Regions from separate parts of the Franconibacter daqui genome, predicted to be linked through region 2. Evidence: predicted binding sites of a transcription regulator. Region 2 holds the regulator's gene; the other holds the start of a gene.
What was found. The regulator Fur, encoded in region 2, represses iron uptake genes when iron is present. The targets are predictions, from matches to a motif close to ATAATAATGAGAACNACTATCAA.

Region 1 (11,429 bases), on a different contig from region 2:
ACATTTTTTACCATCGGGCCAATTTTACGGATTTTTTCCGGCGGCGTGGAATAGGCAATGCCGAAGGTGAAAACAATTCGGCGAGTTTGCATGCGCTTATAGTTGTGAATTGTCTGCTGGAGCAGAATGGCGTTAGCGCAAACTATTTGTTCGCCGCTTAAGCTGCGAATACGCGTGGTTTTTAAACCGATATGTTCAATGGTGCCGGAAACATCGTTAAAGACAATAAAGTCGCCAATTTCAAACGGTTTATCAAAACCGATAGAGAGCGAGGCGAATACGTCGCTTAATACCGTCTGCACCGCCAGCGCAATGGCGATACCGCCAACCCCGAGGCTTGCCACCAGCGCGGTAATATCCACTCCGGCATTGGCCAGAATAGAGAGCAGCATAATGGACCAGATAAGCGCGCGGATCATCAACCCAAGAATAATCAGCGTGACCGGGTTGCGGTGCAGACCGGGCCGCAGCAGCGAATGGCGCATCCACGACTGAACGGCCTGATCGAGCCACATGGCGATTTGCAGCGCCAGCACCAGAAACCAGGCGTGGGATATCAGGCTGTGCAGCCGGTCAGACAGCGTGACAAACTGAAGGCTGAATAAGAAGGCGGCGATGAGAATTAACGCTTTGCGGGTTTTACTGATAACGTCGAGAAAAACGTGGTAAAGCGCGGCGCTCTCATGGTCTTTCGTCCAGTTGGCGATTCTTTTATGCAGCACCGCCAGGATCTTATTCGCCACCCAGTAGGTCACCGCTGTAATAACGACAACCAGCAACACATTGGTCCAGAATGACGGCGAGGTCAGTAACCGTATAAAATTGGTTTGCTGAAGTATCTCCATTCTGTTCTCCCTTAATGAAAAATATAAAACTCAGGCCAAACGCGCCTTTCAGTATAGACAATGCGATTTGCCTGCCGTTGAGACTCGGCTTATTCCAGGCAGAAACGCAGGATTGTCATAATAACGTCACGCAATTATTTCGCGCCTGTTTCGGTTATATGACAGGCGCGAGGTGAGATATTTCAGGCAAGGTATTGATGGAACCACGCGATGGTGCGGTTCCAGGCGAGTTCCGCCGCCGCCTTGTCATAACGCGGCGTGGAATCATTATGAAAACCGTGATTAACGCCAGGGTAGATATAAGCTTCGTAGGTTTTCCCGGCTTTTTTCAACGCCGCCTCGTAAGCAGGCCAGCCTTCGTTGATGCGGGTATCGAGTTCAGCATAATGGAGCAGCAGCGGCGCGTTAATTTTCGCGACATCCTGCGCGGGCGGCTGTCGTCCGTAAAAAGGCACTGCGGCGGCCAGTTCAGGATACGCCACCGCCGCCGCATTCGCCACGCCGCCGCCATAGCAGAAGCCGGTAATGCCTACCTTTCCGGACGCCCCTTCGTGCTGCATCATAAATTCAATGGCGGCGAAAAAGTCGTTCATCAGCTTTTGCGGATCGACTTTTTGCTGCAATTCCCGCCCTTCATCATCGTTGCCCGGATAGCCGCCCACGGAAGAAAGACCGTCCGGCGCCAGCGCGATAAAACCCGCCTTCGCCACACGGCGCGCCACATCTTCAATGTAGGGATTCAGACCGCGATTTTCGTGCACCACCACCACGGCGGGCGCTTTGCCGTTTGCCTTCTTCGGCAACACCAGATAGCCGCGCACCTGCCCGTGGCCGTTGGGCGATGGGTAGTGAATATACTGCGGATAAATATCCGGGTCGGTGAACTCCACCTGCTGGGCCAGGGCGTAGTTGGGTTTGAGCAGGTCGAACAACGCCAGCGCCGTCATGCCGCCGACGGCATATTTCGCCGCCAGCTGCAAAAATTCACGCTTGGTGATTTTGCCGTGGGCGTAGTAGTCGTAGTAATCGAGCAGTTGCTGGGGAAAATCTTTGGCGGTCAGGCGGGTCATGGGCGCTCCCTTCTTTCAGTGCGATTCGGCCCTATAAGCGAAGCACATGCGCAGGAAATTACCTAAAGACGCGGCGCATTATCAGCCAAATGTATGATGCCGCGCGCTTGTCCTCTCCCGGCGACTCGCTAATATAGAAACAACGTTTCAAATAATAACTCTGGAAGAAGGAGAAACCATGCCGTACCTTGCCGACCCTGCCCGCTACGAGCGGATGCAATACCGTTTTTGCGGCCGCAGCGGGCTGCAACTGCCTGCGCTGTCGCTTGGCCTGTGGCACAGCTTCGGCCACGGCAGCACGCTGGATTCCCAGCGCGCGTTGCTGCATAAAGCGTTTGACCTGGGCATTACCCATTTCGACCTCGCCAACAACTACGGCCCACCGCCCGGCAGCGCGGAAGAGAATTTCGGCCGCCTGCTGAAAACCGACTTCGCGCCCTATCGCGATGAGCTGATTATCTCCACCAAAGCGGGTTACGACATGTGGCCGGGCCCCTACGGCGCCGGCGGGTCGCGTAAATACTTGCTGGCAAGCCTCGACCAGAGCCTGCAACGCCTGGGGCTGGGCTATGTCGATATTTTCTACTCGCACCGCGTTGATGAAAGCACGCCGATGGAAGAGACCGCCGCCGCCCTGGCGCAGGCGGTGCAGAGCGGCAAGGCGCTCTATGTCGGCATCTCCTCTTATTCGCCGGAACGTACGCAAAAGATGGCGGAGCTGCTGCGCGAATGGAAAGTGCCGCTGCTGATCCACCAACCTTCCTATAACTTGCTGAACCGTTGGGTGGATAAAAGCGGGCTGCTGGAGACGCTTGAGCGCAACGGCGCGGGCTGCATCGCCTTCACCCCGCTGGCGCAGGGGCTGCTGACCGGTAAATACCTCAACGGCATTCCGCAAGGGTCGCGCATGCAGTATGAAGGCAAAAAAGCGCGCGGCCTGACGGAAAACATGCTGACGGAGCAGAACCTCAACAGCCTGCGGCTGCTGAACGAGATGGCGCAGCGCCGCGGTCAGAGCATGGCGCAGATGGCGCTCAGCTGGCTCTTAAAAGATGCGCGCGTCACCTCGGTGCTGATTGGCGCAAGCCGCCCCGAGCAAATTGAAGAGAATGTGCAGGCGCTGGCGAACCTGTCGTTCAGCGCTGAGGAGCTTGCGAAAATCGACGAACATGTCGCCGACGGCGAGCTGAACCTCTGGCAGGCGTCGTCGGATAAATAAACGCAGGCTGCGCATAAAAAAACCCACGGTGCGGGCCGTGGGTTTTGCTTAGTGGTCGTGGCGCGTGAGCTTGTCGAGATAGCCCATCACGAAGGCGGAGAGCACGAAGGTGAGGTGGATAATGACATACCACATCAGCTTATTGTCCGGCACGTTTTTGGCATCCATAAACACCCGCAGCAGGTGAATGGAAGAGATAGCAACAATCGACGCCGCCACTTTGTTCTTCAGCGAGGTGGCGTCCATTTTGCCAAGCCAGTTCAGCTTCTCTTTATGGTCGGCGATATCCAGCTGTGAAACGAAGTTCTCATAGCCGGAGAACATCACCATCACCAGCAGCCCGCCAACCAGCGTCATGTCCACCAGCGACAGCAGCATCAGAATGAGATCGGCCTCCGCCATGGTGAGCACATTGGGCAGAACGTGGAAAATTTCCTGGAAGAACTTGACGGTCAGCGCCAGCAAGGCCAGGGATAAACCGAAATAGACCGGGGCGAGAAGCCAGCGAGAGGCGTACATTGCGTTTTCTAAAAAGCGTTCCATAGCGTCCTGGAAGTTAACCCAAAGACGCTAAGTATAACGCAGAAAGGTTGACGGCTGGCAACCACGCCCGCCGCTACACGTCGGACAGGGAGACCTGTGGACGTTGATACTGCGGCCAGACGATGGCGACCAGCGCCGGATAGGCCTCAATGCTAAACTCATGGAAACAATGACGTAAATTCAACACTTCGATATCGGAAAACATCACCAGCTCGCCATTCAGACAGCGTTTTTTTAAATTATCGTAATATTTATACACCGCGGAATTAAGATTGCTGCACCGACGCTGCGCCTCAAATAAACCTGGCGTTGCGTTAAGTTCTTCAAAACTCATTTTTTTAATGGTGGCGTTAATAAAGTCGCTATATTCATGATTGACACGCCAATACCAGCCCGGCGTAATGGCGTTAAGCAATACGGAGAAATGTTCCTCACCCTTTTGTCGGTTTTGCGGCGAGGATGGGTTCGCGGCTTCACTGTTTTCGGTAGTATTGCGCTCACTCTCTTTCATTAATAAAAGAACGACGCATAAAAGTAACAGCAAGGTGATGACACAATAAAAAATAGTGCTCATGCGCAGGCTCCGTTTTCTTTGATTTTAATTTTGCGGCATGTTATTGTCAACGCAAACCGCCCTGCCTTCTAATTTACCTTTCTGAAATTAAAGGAAATATTATTATGTTGCCCGACAATATTGTGCCGGCGCGCTATCATATTCCCACTCCTGAGACGCAGCCGGCGACTGATGAAAGCAGTGAAAATTTAACTAAAGGAAAGCCAACGCTCGCCGATTACGAAAGTGATATTTTAACCAGTAAATCACGAGCCGGGCAAAGCGGCAACATGCTGCTTGAAGAACATGATCGCCATATAAAAGAACGCCTGTTCTGTGTGGTTAAAATCGAAACTTTCGCTAAAGTATTGAACGGCCTGGTCGAAGATAAAACCATAAACGCGGAAGAACTGGCGGAACTGATTGCGGCGAAAACGGCGCACATCAATGAAGCGGGTAATAAAATTTGGCTTAATCTCATCACCAGGGAAAAAGCGACGCCGCTATTTTATCAGTTCGAGGATTAACGGGCGTGGCCGAAATAACCAATAACGATATTTATTTCGCTTTAGATAAACAGGTTGAACAGAAATTTATCTTAAGTCAGAACCAGCAGGCGTTAATATATGCCCGTGACCAGGCTATCGCCGAGTATACGCGAGCCATGGTGACGATTCCCTCCGCGCTGGTGCACCTTAAGTGGCAAAATCGCCGTGAAATTTATCCGCTGCGGGTTAAAGAAGAGGTATACGGCGCAGTGCTGCTGGAGATTATTAACCGCTATCCCGAGTTGAAATCGCAAATTATGGTGCAGTTAGAGGAGAATTATCAGCAGATTAAGGCGCAGGAAGCCTCGACGCTGATGTTAAGCCGAACGCTCGCCGAAGGCACCTGCAAAACCTCCACGGTTAAACCCACCGCGCCCGCCAGCGCAACGCCGCCAGCCGCCGCGATTACGCCGCAAACGGTGGTCGCGCAGCCCGTTGTTCCTTCACACGCTGAACCCGCCGCGCCTGAAGCGATGCCGCCTGCGAACGTAGAGCCTGCCCCTCAGGCGCCCTGGAGCGCCACCTATTCAAAACCGGTTGTCGCGCCGCCGCGGGTTGCGCCAGTTCCCCCGTCAAAGCCGTAACCTCTGCTGAAAGCCCTTTCTTTCCGCTCTTAAGCGGCGGCTTCTCTTTTCTGAAGACACGCGTCAGCCTGACGAATAACCGGAATATCCCGAGAATTTTCGACAGCGCAGCAGAAGACACTACCCTTAAGAGGTGTCTTTTAAACAGAGGAGCGATCTAATGGCAAACGATCAGACGAAAATTCAGGACCCTACCACCCAGTTCTTCACCGGCGAATATCCTAAACAAACGCAGCCCGCGCCGGGCGTGCAGGCAAAAATGGATCCGGTGCCGGATTGCGGTGAGCAGAGTTACGTCGGAAGCGGACGCCTTAAAGGTCGCAAGGCCCTGGTTACTGGCGGTGATTCAGGTATCGGACGCGCCGCCGCCATCGCCTACGCGCGTGAAGGCGCGGATGTGGTCATCAACTATCTGCCTGCCGAGCAGGAAGATGCTGAAGCGGTGAAAAAGCTGATTGAGGAAGCCGGTCGTAAGGCGGTGTTGATCCCGGGCGATTTAACCGATGAACAGTTTGCCCGCGATCTGGTGCGTCGCGCCATTCAGGAACTGGGCGGGCTGGACATTCTGGCGCTGGTCGCCGGTAAGCAAACCGCTGTCGAGCAGATTTCCGAGCTGACCAGCGAGCAGTTCCAGAAAACTTACGCGACCAACGTTTTCGCGCTGTTCTGGATTACCCAGGAGGCTATCCCGCACCTGAAACCGGGCGCCAGCATTATCACCACCTCCTCCATTCAGGCTTACCAGCCAAGCCCGCACCTGCTCGATTACGCCTCCACTAAGGCGGCTATTCTGAACTACAGCCGCGGCCTTGCGAAGCAAGTGGCGGAAAAAGGCATTCGCGTGAACATCGTGGCGCCGGGCCCCATCTGGACGCCGCTGCAAATTTGCGGCGGTCAGCCGCAGGAGAAAATCCCGCAGTTCGGCCAGCAGACGCCGATGAAGCGCGCCGGTCAGCCTGCGGAACTGGCGCCGATTTATGTTTATCTGGCAAGCCAGGAATCAAGCTACGTGACCGCCGAAGTGCACGGCGTAACCGGTGGCGAGCACCTGAGCTAACACCTGAAAACCCGCGCTGCCCTGCAGCCGGGTAACGGTTCAACATAAAGGGGGCGGCAGGCCCCTTTTTTCATTAACGCGCCGCAAAATCCTCCTTAGAATAAACGTCTGGCTTAAGCGACACCTAAATAATAATAACCCACCAATGCTATCTACCTCAGAATAACACACTACCCTTAAGAGGACGTTTTTAAACTCGGAGAAGTGGAGACACCGTATGCCTAATGACCAGACGCAGATTCAGGATCCCGCCACGCAATACTTCAACGGCGACTATCCGAACCAGGAGCAGCCCCCGCCGGGCCTGCAATCCAAAATGAGTCCCGTGCCGGACTGCGGCGAGAAAACCTATGTGGGGCGGGAAAGATTAACGGGCCGTAAAGCGCTGGTGACCGGGGGCGATTCCGGCATCGGGCGCGCCGCCGCCATCGCCTTCGCCCGGGAAGGGGCGGACGTGGCGATAAACTATCTGCCTGAAGAGCAGGAAGATGCCGACCAGGTCAAAGCGCTGATTGAGCAAGCAGGCCGCAGGGCGATACTGATCCCCGGCGATATCTGTGAGGAAGCGTTTGCCCGCGAGCTGGTGCAGCGCGCGGTTCAGGAACTGGGCGGGCTTGATATTATGGCGCTGGTGGCAGGCAAGCAGACCGCCGTCACCCGTATTGCGGACCTGACCAGCGAGCAGTTCCAGCGCACCTACGCCACTAACGTTTTCGCCCTGTTCTGGATAACCCAGGAGGCGATCCCGCACCTGAAACCGGGCGCCAGCATTATCACCACCTCTTCTATTGAAGCCTACCAGCCGAACCCCAACCTGCTGGATTACGCCTCGACCAAGGCGGCTATCATGAATTACAGCCGCGGGCTGGCGAAGCAGGTGGCGGAGAAAGGCATTCGCGTGAACATTGTCGCGCCCGGCCCCATCTGGACGGTGTTGCAGGTGACTGGCGGGCAGACTCAGGAGGTGATACCCAGCTTCGGCCAGCCGACGCCGATGAAGCGCGCCGGCCAGCCTGCGGAAGTGGCGCCGGTTTATGTTTATCTGGCAAGCCAGGAATCAAGCTACGTGACCGCTGAAGTGCACGGCGTGACGGGCGGTTATCATTGCGGCTAAGCGATATCACGAACATGGCGGCAGGCGCAGCGCCACCCACCAGATAACGCTGTCCGCGCTCAAACCCCACCGCCAAAAGCGCCCATAAAAAAAGCGCGACATTCGCCGCGCCTTTTCATTTTTCACACGATTACTTCTTCGTGACTTCCTGGCCTACCAGGCCAATCTTCAGATATCCCGCCTGATGCAGCGTATCCATCACGTTCATCATCGTTTCGTAATCCACGGTTTTATCCGCGCGGAAAAAGACGGTGGTATCTTTCTTGCCGGCGGTGGCCGCGTTCAGCGCAGTAATCATGGTGTCTTTCGTCACCTGATCGTTGCCGAGATACATGGTCTTATCCGCTTTTACTGACAGATAAACCGGTTTTTCAGGGCGCGGCTGCGGCTGACTGGTGGAGGCGGGCAGGTTCACCTTCACATCCACCGTGGCAAGCGGCGCGGCTACCATGAAGATAATCAGCAGCACCAGCATCACGTCGATAAACGGCGTGACGTTGATTTCGTGCATTTCGCCGTTATCGTCGAGGTTTTCGTTAAGACGCATCGCCATGGGGCATTAACCTACGCGCAGTTTCTGAGCCGGACGCACCGGATGAGCCTGTGAACTGGCGCCTAAGTCCAGGTCGCGGCTTTGCAGCAGCAGCACCTGCGCGGCGACGTCGCCGAGGGTAGCTTTATAGCTGCCGATCATGCGGGCGAAGATGTTGTAAATGACCACCGCCGGAATAGCGGCGACAAGACCAATCGCCGTGGCGAGCAGCGCTTCGGCGATACCTGGCGCCACAACGGCGAGGTTGGTGGTCTGCGACTGGGCGATACCGATAAAGCTGTTCATAATGCCCCACACGGTGCCGAACAGGCCGATAAACGGCGAAATCGCGCCGATGGTTGCAAGATAACCGTTGCCGCGGCCCATGTGACGCCCAACGGCCGCCACGCGGCGCTCCAGGCGAAAACCGGTACGCTCTTTAATGCCTTCGTTATCTTCACTGCCTGCGGAAAGCTCCAGCTCGTTTTGCGCTTCGTTAATCAGCTGCTGGCTGAGGCTTTTTTTGTGGAAGGAGGCCGCCATTTCTGAGGCGTCGTTCAGGGAGCGGGCGGCAGCCAGTTGCTGCTGCTCGCGCTTGAGGCGGCGCTTTTGGCTCAGCAGCTCTGCGCTTTTGCTGAAGAAAATAGCCCAGGTAACCACTGACGCCAGAATCAGGCCGATCATGACAATCTTTACCACGATATCGGCGTGATGATACATCCCCCAGACGGAAAGGTCCGTCTGCATCAAATTATTTCCCACTCTTCATCTCCAGGACGAAAAAACACCAAAACTGTCGTAATAATACCAAAACGACGTCGAATTGATAGTAGTTCTCATTAGTATTTACAGAATGCCCTGGCGAAGGGAAAATTTCTTTGCGCTCACGCAGTAAAGCAGGCCCGATGGTGATTTTTCCGCTTTTTTTACTGTCGGACGAAACAGCGGCGATGAACCGTGGTAACGTATGTTTAGACATCCAGACGTATAAACAGGGTAAGCCACATGACAGAAAAGCACATCGAGACGACGCTGATAAACGCCGGGCGCGGTAAGCGTTACACGCAGGGATCGGTAAACAGCGTTATCCAGCGCGCCTCGTCGCTGGTTTTTGAGAGCGTGGAAGCCAAGAAGCACGCTGCGGCGAACCGCGCTAAGGGCGAGCTATTCTATGGTCGTCGCGGCACCCTCACCCACTTCTCTCTGCAAGAAGCGATGTGCGAACTGGAAGGCGGCGCGGGGTGCGCGCTGTTTCCCTGCGGCGCGGCGGCTGTCGCCAATACGCTTCTCGCGTTTGTCGAGCAAGGCGACCACGTGCTGCTGACCAATAGCGCCTACGAGCCCACTCAGGATTTTTGCACCAAAATCCTCGGCAAGCTTGGCGTCGCCACCAGCTGGTTCGACCCGCTGATTGGCGCGGATATCGCCACGCTTATTCAGCCCAACACCCGCGTGGTGTTTCTGGAATCGCCCGGCTCCATCACCATGGAAGTGCATGATGTCCCTGCGATTGTTGAGGCGGTGCGTCGCGTCGCGCCGCAAGCCATCATCATGATCGACAACACCTGGGCTGCCGGCATTCTTTTCCGCGCGCTCGACTTCGGCGTTGATATCTCCATTCAGGCGGGCACCAAGTATCTGATTGGCCACTCCGACGGCATGGTGGGCACCGCGGTGGCTAATGAGCGCTGCTGGCCGCAGCTTCGTGAAAACGCCTACCTGATGGGCCAGATGCTGGATGCCGATACCGCTTATATGACCAGCCGCGGCCTGCGTACCCTTGGCGTGCGTCTGCGCCAGCATGAGGAAAGCAGTCTGAAAATTGCCGAATGGCTCTCGCAGCATCCGCAGGTGGCGCGCGTGAATCATCCGGCGCTGCCGGGCAGCAAAGGCCATGAGTTCTGGAAGCGGGACTTTACCGGCAGCAGCGGCCTCTTCTCATTCATTCTTAAAAAGCGCCTGAACGAGACGGAATTTGCGAGCTACCTCGACAATTTCCACTATTTCAGCATGGCCTATTCCTGGGGAGGCTATGAATCGCTTATTCTAGCCAACCAGCCGGAAGAGATAGCCGCGCTCCGCCCCGCAGGCGGCGTGGATTTCACCGGCACGCTGGTGCGGGTGCATATAGGTCTGGAAAACGTCGACGATCTCATCGCCGATCTGGAAGCCGGTTTCCAGCGTATTGCATAACATTTCTCAATCAATGTGGACACCCAGGCTGACGGAATTTCCGGCGTTTAATACGCCTGCATCAAGATGTTGCGGGCGTTTGCGAGTACAATAAGACGACACAGGCTGTTCCACAGGATTATTCATGGCTGTTATACAAAATATTATCGCTGCGCTCTGGCAACACGATTTTGCCGCGCTGGCGGACCCGCATATTGTCGGCGTTGTCTGGTTCGTGATGTTTGCGACCTTGTTTCTGGAAAATGGCCTGCTGCCGGCCTCTTTCCTGCCGGGTGACAGCCTGCTGCTGCTGGCGGGCGCGATGATAGCCAAAGGCGTGATGGATTTTGTCCCCACCATGATTATCCTCACCTCCGCCGCCAGCCTCGGCTGCTGGCTAAGCTATGTGCAGGGGCGCTGGCTGGGCAATACGCGGCTGGTGAAAGGGTGGCTTGCGCAGTTGCCGCAAAAATATCATCAGCGGGCCACCTGCATGTTCGACCGCCATGGCCTGCTGGCGCTGTTGATTGGCCGCTTTCTCGCGTTTGTGCGCACGCTGCTGCCCACCATGGCGGGCATCTCCGGCCTTTCTAACCGCCGTTTTCAGCTTTTCAACTGGCTGAGCGCTCTGCTGTGGGTCGGTGTGGTAACGAGCCTCGGCTATGCGCTGAGCATGATCCCTTTCGTGAAGCGCCATGAAGACGAAGTGATGACGTTCCTGATGGTGCTGCCCATCGTGCTGCTGGTCGTCGGCCTGCTCAGCGCCGTGATAGTGGTGCTGAAGAAACGCGCCGCCTGATGTTCCCGCCCCGCCTCACCGCGCGGGGCACTGCTTAACGGGGCGGCAGCTCCAGCCCCGGCGACAGCCGCATCCGTGCAATATCCTCCCCCGGCGTTACGCCGAAGTAGCGCTTAAACTCCCGGCTGAACTGGGAGGCGCTTTCATATCCGACCCGCAGCGCCGCCGCGCTCGCCTTCATGCCGTCGTGCAGCATCAGCATTCGCGCCTTATGAAGCCGGAAGGTTTTGATGTACTGCAACGGCGACGTGCTGGTTACCGCTTTGAAGTTATGATGAAACGCTGACACGCTCATGTTCGCCTCCGCCGCCAGCTGATCGACCGAAAGCGTTTCGGTGTACTGCGATTCAATGCGCCGGAGCACGCGGCTTATCAGGCTAAAGTGCGTCTGGC
Region 2 (11,429 bases):
GATGTGCAGTATCTGCTCACCTTTGCGGTGATGCTCACCGTCGGGCTGGTTATCGGCAACCTGACCGCGGGCGTACGCTACCAGGCGCGAATAGCGCGTTATCGGGAGCAGCGCACGCGCCATCTTTATGAAATGTCGAAAGCGCTGGCGGTGGGCCGTTCGGCGCAGGATATCGCCGTGACCAGCGAGCGCTTTATCGACTCCACGTTTCATGCCCGCAGCCTGATGCTGCTGCCCGATGAGCACGGTAAATTGCTGCCACCTGTCGATACCGCCAGCATCAGCGCATGGGATGAGGCCATCGCCCGCTGGAGTTTCGATAATGGTCAGCCAGCGGGCGCCGGCACCGACACGCTGCCCGGCGTGCCGTATCAGATCCTGCCGCTGCGCACCGCGCACAAAACCCACGGCCTGCTGATTGTCGAACCTTCAAGCCTGCGCCAGTTGATGATCCCCGAGCAGCAGCGTTTGCTGGAGACCTTCACCCTGCTTATCGCCAGCGCGCTTGAGCGGCTGTGGCTGACTAAAAGCGAGGAGCAGGCGCGTATGGCGAGCGAGCATGAGCAACTGCGTAACTCGCTGCTGGCGGCCCTTTCTCATGATTTACGCACGCCGCTTACCGTACTTTTCGGCCAGGCGGAGATCCTGACGCTCGACCTCGCCTCCGAAGGCTCAAAACATGCCCTGCAGGCCAGCGCTATTCGCCAGCATGTGCTGAACACCACGCGGCTGGTGAATAACTTGCTGGATATGGCGCGCATTCAGTCCGGCGGCTTTAATCTGCGCAAAGAGTGGTTGACGCTTGAGGAAGTGGTCGGCAGCGCGCTGAAAATGCTGGAGCCAGGCCTTGGCGGGCGGCATATTGAACTCGCGCTGCCGGACCCGCTGATGTTGATTTACGTCGACGGCGCCTTGCTTGAGCGCGTGCTGATTAATTTGCTGGAAAACGCCGTGAAGTATGCGGGCTCGGCGGCGCGCATCGGCGTACGGGCCAGCCGTCGGGACGAGCAACTGGAGCTGGAAGTCTGGGACAGCGGGCCGGGGATCCCACCGGGTCAGGAAGCGGCGATTTTCGCGAAATTTGCGCGCGGCAACAAAGAATCCGCCATTCCCGGCGTCGGGCTCGGTCTCGCTATTTGTCAGGCTATAGTTGAGGTGCACGGCGGCATCATTTACGCTAAAAACCGCCCTGAAGGCGGCGCAAGCTTCCACATCGTGCTGCCCCAGCAGCGCCCCCCTGAGCTGGATATTCACGAGGACATGTGATTAGCGTACTGATTGTCGAAGATGAGAAAGAGATCCGCCGCTTTCTGCGCGCCGCGCTGGAAAGCGAAGGCTTGCGCGTTCATGAAGCGGAAACGTTGCAGCGCGGGCTGATTGAGGCCGCGACCCGCAAACCGGATCTGGTCATACTCGATCTTGGCTTGCCCGACGGCGACGGGCTGGATTTTATCCGCGATTTTCGCCAGTGGAGCCAGCGCCCGGTGATAGTACTGTCAGCACGCAGCGAAGAGGAAGATAAAATCGCCGCGCTGGATGCCGGGGCGGATGATTATCTGAGCAAACCCTTCGGCATCGGCGAGCTGCAGGCGCGCCTGCGCGTGGCGCTGCGTCGTCATGGCAGCTCAACCCCGGACGATCCGGCTTATCACTTTTCCGATATTCATGTCGATCTCGCTACACGGCGCATTCTGCGCGGCGAAGAAGAAATTCACCTGACGCCCATCGAGTTTCGCCTGCTGGCGGTGCTGCTGAATAATCACGGCAAGGTGCTGACGCAGCGGCAGCTTTTAAGCCAGGTCTGGGGGCCGAACGCCGTGGAGCATAGCCACTATTTGCGCATCTATATGGGCCACCTGCGCCAGAAACTGGAAAGCGATCCGGCGCGTCCGCGCCATCTGCTGACAGAAACGGGGATTGGCTACCGCTTTATGCTGTAACGCCGACATAAAAAAGGGAGCGACAAGCGCTCCCTTTTTATATTCAACCCATCAGGCGTTTTTCAACACTTCGCTGACGATCTCCACCGCTTCTTTCTCAATCTGCTTACGGTGTTCCGCGCCGAGGAAGCTTTCACAATAGATTTTGTACGCGTCTTCCGTGCCTGACGGACGCGCGGCGAACCAGCCGTTGTCAGTCATCACTTTCAGCCCACCAATGGAAGCGCCGTTGCCTGGCGCGGCGGTCAGGCGCGCCGTGATGGGGTCGCCCGCCAGCTGGCTTGCGCTGACCATTTCCGGCGACAGCTTAGAAAGCGCCGCTTTTTGCGCGGACGTGGCGGAAGCCTGCAGACGGTTATAGCTCGGCGCGCCGAAGCGTTCAGCCAGCTCATCATAATGCTGCTGCGGGTTTTTGCCGGTGACGGCGGTGATTTCCGCCGCCAGCAGACACATGATGATGCCGTCTTTATCGGTGGACCACGGCGTGCCGTCAAAACGCAGGAAAGAGGCGCCCGCGCTCTCTTCGCCGCCGAAGCCAAAGCTGCCGTCGTAAAGGCCATCAACGAACCATTTGAAGCCTACCGGCACTTCCACCAGCTTACGGCCGAGATCGTTCACCACGCGGTCAATCATCGCGGATGAGACCAGCGTTTTACCGACAGCCACCTCGTTGCCCCACTGCGGACGATGCTGGAACAGATAGTTAATGGCGACCGCCAGATAGTGGTTCGGGTTCATCAGCCCCGCCGGGGTGACAATACCGTGACGGTCGTAATCCGGGTCGTTGGCAAAGGCCAGATCGAACTTATCACGCAGCGCCAGCAGCCCCGCCATCGCAGACTCAGAGGAGCAGTCCATACGGATAACGCCATCTTTATCAAGGTGCATGAAGCGGAAAGTTTGATCGACCTGATCGTTAACAATGGTCAGATCCAGCTTGTAGTGCTCCGCAATACGCTTCCAGTATTCGATACCGGAGCCGCCAAGCGGGTCAACGCCGAGCTTCAGGCCCGCTTTCTGGATAGCCGCCATATCGACGATATCCGCCAATCCTTCGACAAACGGCTGCACCAGGTCTTTTTCCTGAATGCGACCGCTGGCCCAGGCTTCGTCAAGCGGCAGGCGTTTAACCTCTCTCAGGCCGTTCGCCAACAGCGCGTTTGCGCGATCTTCCACCACTTTGGTTACGTTAGTATCCGCCGGGCCGCCGTTCGGCGGATTGTATTTGATGCCGCCATCTTCCGGCGGATTGTGAGAGGGGGTAATGACAATGCCGTCCGCCTGAGCGCCGCCATTTTTGTTGTGAACCAGGATAGCGTTGGAAACCGCAGGCGTTGGGGTGTAACCATTGTTTTCCTGCACGATGATATCGACGCCGTTCGCGGACAGGACTTCCAGCACAGAGATAAAAGCGGGCTCAGAGAGCGCATGGGTATCTTTACCCACATAGCACGGGCCGGTAATGCCGTTTTTAGCGCGCTCTTCGGCAATGGCCTGGGCGATAGCCAGAATGTGCGGCTCGTTAAAGCTGTGACGTCCCGCGCTGCCGCGATGGCCGGAGGTACCGAACTTCACCGCGTGCTCAACGTTGCCGACTTCCGGCTTCAATACGTAGTACTGCGCGGTAAGCTGCGCGACGTTAATCAAATCACTTTGTTGCGCGGGTTGACCCGCACGGTTATGCATTGCCATGGCCTGATCCTTCTGACGCTTGTGTTAGATGGTGCCGCAAACCTTTTCAATTAATTCCGCCGGGAACTGCATGGTCTGCATGATATGTTCGATCATGCTGCATTTGCGGCCCGTATTCGTATTAGTAATAACCCAGTATGGCGTGCCCGGAACATGTTTGGGCTTGGTCTGGTTGCCGCTTTGCAGCAGCGTTTGCTCGTCACCGGCGAAATAGACGCGGGTGCGGCCATGCAGCGACTCGGTGGCTTCGGCAAACGCTTTTGCATCCAGTGAATAGAGTGTAGACAGCACCAGCATGAAACGATTGACCGCTCGCTTCTGTTCTGCGTATTCGTCCGATAAAAGCAGCTCTCGCATAGCGCGAACGCGGTCTTTGGCAGGGTTCGCCGGCTTTTCGGCAACGGCTGCGCTGACAGGCGCGCTCTCTTTCGCCTGAGCGGAAGCGGCTTGCGAGCCGGCGGCAACTTTAAGCATGCGCCGTAAAATGTCGGACGCGCTTTCGCCAATGTGCTGAGTGTGGCTGGCAATGTAGCGATACAGCTCGTCATCAACTTCAATCGTTTTCATCTTAATCCAGTGCAATATCTTTTCTGAATACAAGTCGTTGGGATTATAGAAGTAAAACCCAACAGCGGATAGCGTCACACCTGGAGGGGCGGCAAAAGTCGGAATTAACTGGCTTCTTGCAGCCGGACGGCAGAATGGTCAACATGATACCCTAACCTTTCAGATGCAAAAAAAGAACTTTGCCATGAAATTGAATACCCGAATGCAATCTGCGCAACAACCGAATAACAATTCGCCTGTCGTTTTGATTCACGGCCTGTTTGGCAGTCTGGATAACCTCGGCGTGCTGGCTCGCGATCTGGCGAAAGATCGCGATGTGCTGCAGGTCGATATGCGCAACCACGGTCTTTCGCCGCGTAGCAATGAGATGACGTATCCTGCAATGGCGCAGGATATCGTGGAAACGCTGGATGCCCACCAGCTTGATAACGTGGTGCTTATTGGGCACTCCATGGGCGGCAAAGCGGCAATGGCGGTGACCGCGCTGATACCGGAGCGCATCGTTAAACTGGTGACGATTGATATAGCGCCTGTCGACTATCAGGTACGACGTCACGATGAAATCTTCGCCGCCATTCGCGCGGTAAGCGAAGCGGGCGCCGCGACGCGCCAGCAGGCGGCCGCCATTATGCGCGAGCACCTCTCTGAAGAAGGCGTCGTTCAGTTTCTGCTGAAATCCTTCGCCGACGGTGAATGGCGTTTCAATGTGCCGACGCTCTGGGAGCAGTATGAGCACATTGTTGGCTGGCAGGAGGTGCCCGCCTGGCATGGTCCTTCGCTGTTTATCGCTGGCGGCGCTTCGCCTTACGTACAGGAAAATCACCGCGAGGCCTTGCTTAAGCAGTTCCCTGCGGCGCGAGCGCATGTCATTGCCGGCGCCGGGCACTGGGTGCATGCCGAAAAGCCCGAAGCCGTATTGCGCGCCATTCGTCGCTTCCTGGAAACTGATTAAAAACAAGGCGACTGGCGCTAACATGCCGCTAACGCGTTGGCGCGCCTCGTTCCCTGATGTATGATGGCGCGCTGAATGACACCCGGGCATCCGCTCCGGCAGCCTGTTTCCCCTGTCAGTAGTCAAATCATGGCCAAAGAACAAACGGACCGTACGACATTAGATCTGTTCGCGGACGAGCGTCGCCCGGGTCGCCCGAAAACCAATCCGCTGTCGCGTGACGAACAGTTGCGCATCAACAAACGGAACCAGCTCAAGCGCGACAAAGTTCGCGGGCTTAAACGTGTAGAGTTAAAACTTAACGCGGAAGCGGTTGACGCCCTGACGCAGCTGGCGCAGGCGCGCAACATGAGTCGCAGCGAATTGATTGAAGAAATTTTGTTGGCGCAGCTCAAGGCGCTGAATAGCTAAGGCCTTAAAACCCTTTTTCTTGTATGGAAATGTGTCAGAGTGTGCACCCCACCGTGATAGCTGTTTCCGCCCTCTTCTCTGTTCTGCTATTATTGCCCTATCTGTGGGCATTTCGCCACTACCATATCATTAGGATTCAAGAGGTTATTTTTCTCATGGCAATCGTAGGCATTTTTTTCGGCAGCGACACCGGCAACACCGAAAATATCGCAAAAGTTATTCAGAAACAGCTCGGGAAAGACGTTGCTGAAGTGCACGATATTGCCAAGAGCAGCAAAGAAGATCTGGAAGGTTTCGATATCCTGCTGCTTGGCATCCCGACCTGGTACTACGGCGAAGCGCAGTGCGACTGGGATGATTTCTTCCCGACCCTTGAAGAGATTGACTTCAATGGCAAGCTGGTCGCGCTCTTCGGCTGCGGCGATCAGGAAGACTACGCGGAATACTTCTGCGACGCGCTCGGCACCATTCGCGACATTATTGAACCGCGCGGCGCCACTATTGTGGGTCACTGGCCGACGGAAGGTTATCACTTTGAAGCCTCTAAAGGTCTTGCCGATGACGATCACTTCGTTGGCCTTGCCATTGATGAAGATCGTCAGCCGGAACTGACCGCTGAACGCGTCGAAAAATGGGTTAAGCAAGTTTCTGAAGAGCTGCATCTGCAGGAAATCATTAACGCCTAATCGTGAAACGGCGATAAATGTATTTTTTATCGCCGTTTTAGCTTCATTGATAGATAAAAGCGATAAAAATGATTGCTACAAATTTTTAACTTTCATCCGCATATCTGTACAATACCCTTCTGGATTATCGGGTAACGAGACGGCAAGCGCCGCGCTCGCCACGTTTTGAAAAGCACTATTGCTGGACGCTTGCGGTTTTCATTTGGTCCTGTCAGTTCTATAATGAGTCGCATTCATCTTCAGCGCATCCGATCTTAAGCTCTCCGGAGCACACCGTTTAGCAACAGGACAGATTCCGCATGACTGACAATAACACCGCATTAAAGAAGGCTGGCCTGAAAGTCACGCTTCCTCGACTGAAAATCCTTGAAGTGTTGCAGGAGCCAGTAAACCATCATGTCAGTGCGGAAGACTTATACAAGCGCCTCATTGACATGGGCGAAGAGATTGGTCTCGCGACCGTTTACCGTGTGCTGAATCAGTTTGACGACGCGGGTATCGTTACGCGTCATAACTTTGAAGGCGGCAAATCCGTTTTCGAACTGACTCAACAGCATCATCATGACCACCTGATCTGCCTCGACTGCGGCAAAGTTATCGAGTTTAGCGACGACTCTATCGAAGCGCGTCAGCGTGAAATCGCTTCTCGCCATGGCATTCGTTTGACTAACCATAGCCTCTATCTCTATGGCCACTGTGCCGATGGCGACTGCCGCGAAAACGAGCACGCGCACGACACAAAGTAAGCGAAAATAGCGTTCCGTTTTTGCTTTTTGTTAATAAGCCGACATAGTATGTCGGCTTTTTTTACACCTTTATCAGGCAGGCGCGACGCTAATAATCCATTTTTTTGATGCTTGCTATTTTAATATACTGGTCAAGAACTTATTTTATCTTATCTTTTTCTTACTTTTTATTTTCAGAAAAAGTAAATTATTTTACCATTCAATCAGTTACCCCCCTCAAGCGCCCCATTCAGGCTTACAACGTCATTGGCCTGTCTTGCAGTAAAAAAATCAACTCTATTAGAATAGCCCCTCGTTATTTATTCCAATAATATACTTATACAAAGGTCGCCGTTATGGTAATACCTCAGAAACCCCTTGCCGAAATTTATCGCCTGTCCGATATCTTTAATGGTTATGGCAACTGGTATCGCGCAGAAAAAAATACGTCTATTCCAACGCGTGAAGGCTTTGTTTGCATTATTCGCGGCGGCCTTTTTTCCGTATTGCGTAAAAGTGACAGATTACTGATTGAAAAATGTAGCGCCCCGTCTATTCTGGGCGTTGCGCGTAATCTTAATAATAAAAATTATTTCAGAATTCAGGCCGATGCTGAGTGCCACTATCAGCTCATTCCTTTTGATAAATTTCTGAGTGAAATAGAGAATCATCAGTGCCAACCACAGTTATATAAGGTACTGGCCTGGAACATCGACTTACTCTGCCATCGCGAAGAATTATTGCTTGGGCATAATAGCTACCTCATGATTAAAGGTAATCTGGTCACGCTTGCCGCCATGGATGAATTTATGCGAAATAAGATTAACGTTGCCGATTATATCGTTAAGCGAACCAATCTTTCTCGCAGCATGGTGATGAAAACGTTGTCGCAGTTGCGGCATGATAATTATGTAGAAATAAGTAAAGGAAAATTAACCGCGCTGCGTACGCTGCCAGAAAGCCTGTAAGCTTTTGCTGAAAGATAAAAAAAGCCCGCCATCAGGCGGGCTTTTTTTTACGGGACTATTTAACGCTATCGACACGGCTGTAGCGTTGACCATCCGGGCTTACCGCGCGAATCAGTACTTCGCCCTCAACCTGTGGTCGCGCCTTATTGTCATAGCGTAGCCAGTTTTTACCGTTATCCGTAGAGTATTCTGCCGCCAGCCCCGGCAGGCTGGTGTTTATTTCCAGTATGCCTTTTTCCACTCTGGCGCCCGGCACCGGCAAACGATACTGGATGCCCGCTTTGTCCAGTTTCGCCAGCTCCCGGTGGCCTATAAGGCTTGCAAAGCGAGCCCAGTCTGAGGCGAGGGCTTTTTTATCCACCCACTGCGTTTCCTGGCCCTTATACTCGCGACCCGCCTGATAATCCTGCTCCCAGGCGGCGCGATGCCATGCGCGCTCAGCGACAACAATAAGCCTTGGGTAGATCATGTACTCCATCTGCTTATCGGTACGAACGACTTCGCTCCAGAGCTGAGCGGAAAGGCCCAGCGCACCCGGCCAGGGCTTGTCAGATTTCGCACTGAAGGTATTGCCATCGCGATCGACGGAAGTTTCCGCATTCTGCGGCAGGTTGTCTGGCGCAAAGCTGAAGATTTTACGCTCGTCGCTGAACCGTGTTCCCCAGTAATAGCCGCTCTCCGCCGGGTTGACTTCATAGGGGAAATCCAGATAGAGATAGTCAGGGTTGGAGACGATAACCCTGAAACCTTTATTCGCCCAGTCGTTTGCCGTATCAAAGCCGCCCCAGAACAGCGTGTCCCAGAAGTTAACATTAACCTGACGGGTGCTGAACGCGCTGGCGTCTTTCGCATCTTTCAGCCCATCCTGCCAGGCCTGCATGACGCTGATGCCGTGCGCATTTACCAGCTTGCTGATCTCAATGCCAAAGTAGCTGGAAAGGTGTTCAACGTCCGCGACCTCGCCCCGTTCAAGCAGCTTTTTACACGCAGGTGATTTTTCCCACGGCTTATTTTGTTTACTCAGATCGATAATCCCCTTCCCCTCTTCCGGATGGGACTTGTCGGTATACCCTGTTCCCAGGTAGATATTCTTCGCCTCGTCGCCGCCAGCGTGCCAGACGGTTAAAGGTTGCCCCGCCTCTTTATGCATCAACTGAACCTCAGAGATGACTTTGTCGACGAAGTTGCGTGACGAAGCGAGACAAGGATTCAGATAACCGGTTCGATCGTAATACTGTACGCCTGTCGTGTTTGACGTGTCGGCGGGATCCAGCAGGCGGTAATGGTTTGCTTCCTGCGCTTTTCCCGCTTCCATTAAGCGGGCATAGCGCGCTTCCATTGATACCACCGCCGCCCTCGCATGCGCGGGCATATCAATTTCAGGGATAACCTCGATGTGCCGCGCAGCAGCGTATTTCACAATCTCAATATAATCAGCGCGCGTGAAGTAGCCGCTGCCGTTGTTATTACTCTCGGGCCCCGAACCCAACTGCGGCAGAAGACAGCGTTTTTCAGTGAGGTCATGGCAGCGTTTCGCCCCTGTTTCGGTCAGTTCCGGCAGCCCGGGGATTTCCAGGCGCCAGCCTTCATCATCGCTCAGGTGGAAATGAAACTTGTTGAGTTTATAAGCGGCCATTTGATCCAGCAGACGCAACACTGCCGCTTTTGAATGGAAATTGCGTCCGACGTCCAGATGAATAGCGCGCCAGCTAAAGCGAGGCGCATCGCTCGCCTCAAGCGTAGCGATTTGCGGCTTACCTTGCGCCGGGAGCAGTGAGAGCAGGGATTGTAGACCGTAGAAGACGCCAGCGGCGTCGTATCCCGTCACTATTGTCTCCTGCGGCTTGATTTGTAAACGGTAAGCGCCGGATACCGCCTCCGGTTTCTGAAAGTCGTCTGGCGCAACGAGAGTGTTAACCGGATAGCCCTGACCGGTTTTCACGCCGAGCTGCGCGAAACGCGAAGCCACCGCCTCGCGGGAAGCTGGCGCAAGCGAAGCCAGGTCGAGCACGACCCCGCGGCTTAAGTCCACATTTTCGGCATGCACCGTAACCGTTTTAGGGGTAGGAACAATCTCTCCTCGCAGCGCCGCAGCATCCGGTAAAGCGACATCGCTGTTTTTGTTATAGCGCGCCTCTGCGGTCATCAACACATTTTTATCATCCGGCGTACGCCTCCACTGTTCACCGAGCGGACTGACAAACCGGGCCAGATCTTCTGTGTCGGTGTTGGCGATAATAACGGGACGACTGTCGTCAGAGGTGACATACCAGCGAGGGAGCACGTCGGTAATAAAAAGCTGCCAGTACTCATTAATAATCGGGATAGTGACGGCCTGGTTTGCCGGAAAGCCCGTGAACTTATCGGTGGGTTCAAGCTTATGCAGGTCACCCATGACGTGGGTGACCTTAAACTGTTCATTCTCCACTTTCAGGATTTGCCGGATGCTGTGAAACCAGATAGTCCAGTTTCTGTCGGTTAGCGCATCGCCATGGTTCGTTAAGGTGATAACGGCTTTACTGCAGGCGGCCCAGTCGGCGCCGAGCGCCGCGCAGTCCACGCCGTGTTGCTGTGCGTGGTTATCCTGCACGGCATAATTGAGCGTAAACTGACTCAGTTTATTCGCCAGTTCCTGGTCTGCCCAGGCGCTGCTCATTAGTCCGGCCAGAGCGAGCGCTAAAACACTACGCTGTAATCTCTTCATTTTGTTCCCTCAGAGCGAGATAGCATTAATGAGTATGAAGCGGGAAGCATCAGAACAGGGTGAACGGCGCAATGAACATCAATTTCACGTCGCGTTCGTCCTGAAAAATATTGCCGTAGCCACCGCCGTAACTGGGAATAGCGGAGTGGTTGTCATACTGCGTGAAATGCAGCTTAAACGTGGCGCCTTTAGCGCGCCCTTCTACGAAGGTATAAATTGCATCGAGGCTGTAAGCCGATTCCTTGAGACGATAATCAGGATCGTAATAACCATCGCGGGTCGGCGCGGAGCTGGGCTTAGCATCCCAGGCGTACACGTAAGACGCGCCAAAAGACCATCCCGCCAGCTTCAGGTGGGTAAGGTCATAGATAGCGCCGACGAAAAGCGCCTTTTCACCGTTAGCGTTAAAGTCAGAACGGTTATCCCACCAGATATCCAGCCGACCGTTTGATGAGGCGTAGGTTGGCGTCATGCGTTGCAGAAAATAGCCCTGTTGCCCGTCGGCCTTCACCCAGGTGCCTTCCAGACGTAGATCAACCGGCCCCACCCTGTAGCCAAAGGTCAACGCCTGCAGCCATGCCGTGGCGTCATAAATATCGTTGCCTGAGCCGTCGCTTACTTTGTCGCGGGCGCCGTAGAATTGATAACTGGCGGCGAGCGGGCTTCCCGCAATATCAAATTTATAGCTGGCTTTAGCAAAGTATTGGTCAACGTAACCTTGCGCCTGGCCGAAGGCCGCTTCGAGAATAAAGTTATTTTTGAAGTCATACTTCGCGCCTAAAGA

Region 1: exbB (tol-pal system-associated acyl-CoA thioesterase) is a predicted target of Fur. The motif match lies at 8,889-8,911, and genes of this name have one in related genera.

The regions. Positions count from the first base shown of each region.
Region 1 is NZ_BMKJ01000002.1:195,960-207,388, reverse strand. Features, by position in the region: gene IEX01_RS10315 (mechanosensitive ion channel family protein) at 1-845, opposite strand, end outside; gene yghX (YghX family hydrolase) at 1,028-1,915, opposite strand; gene IEX01_RS10305 (aldo/keto reductase) at 2,094-3,134, shown strand; gene IEX01_RS10300 (TIGR00645 family protein) at 3,183-3,677, opposite strand; gene IEX01_RS10295 (ESA_00282 family adhesion-associated protein) at 3,751-4,251, opposite strand; gene IEX01_RS10290 (hypothetical protein) at 4,356-4,757, shown strand; partial or broken gene IEX01_RS10285 (cytoplasmic protein) at 4,763-5,173, shown strand; gene IEX01_RS10280 (SDR family oxidoreductase) at 5,523-6,419, shown strand; gene IEX01_RS10275 (SDR family oxidoreductase) at 6,637-7,533, shown strand; gene exbD (TonB system transport protein ExbD) at 7,664-8,086, opposite strand; gene exbB (tol-pal system-associated acyl-CoA thioesterase) at 8,093-8,827, opposite strand; gene metC (cystathionine beta-lyase) at 9,071-10,258, shown strand; gene yghB (DedA family general envelope maintenance protein YghB) at 10,383-11,036, shown strand; gene IEX01_RS10250 (AraC family transcriptional regulator) at 11,071-11,429, opposite strand, start outside.
Region 2 is NZ_BMKJ01000001.1:463,711-475,139, reverse strand. Features, by position in the region: gene kdpD (two-component system sensor histidine kinase KdpD) at 1-1,266, shown strand, start outside; gene kdpE (two-component system response regulator KdpE) at 1,263-1,940, shown strand; gene pgm (phosphoglucomutase (alpha-D-glucose-1,6-bisphosphate-dependent)) at 1,992-3,632, opposite strand; gene seqA (replication initiation negative regulator SeqA) at 3,657-4,199, opposite strand; gene ybfF (esterase) at 4,384-5,151, shown strand; gene ybfE (LexA regulated protein) at 5,281-5,562, shown strand; gene fldA (flavodoxin FldA) at 5,718-6,248, shown strand; gene fur (ferric iron uptake transcriptional regulator) at 6,548-6,994, shown strand; gene IEX01_RS02220 (helix-turn-helix domain-containing protein) at 7,330-7,941, shown strand; gene IEX01_RS02215 (beta-N-acetylhexosaminidase) at 7,997-10,645, opposite strand; gene chiP (chitoporin ChiP) at 10,695-11,429, opposite strand, start outside.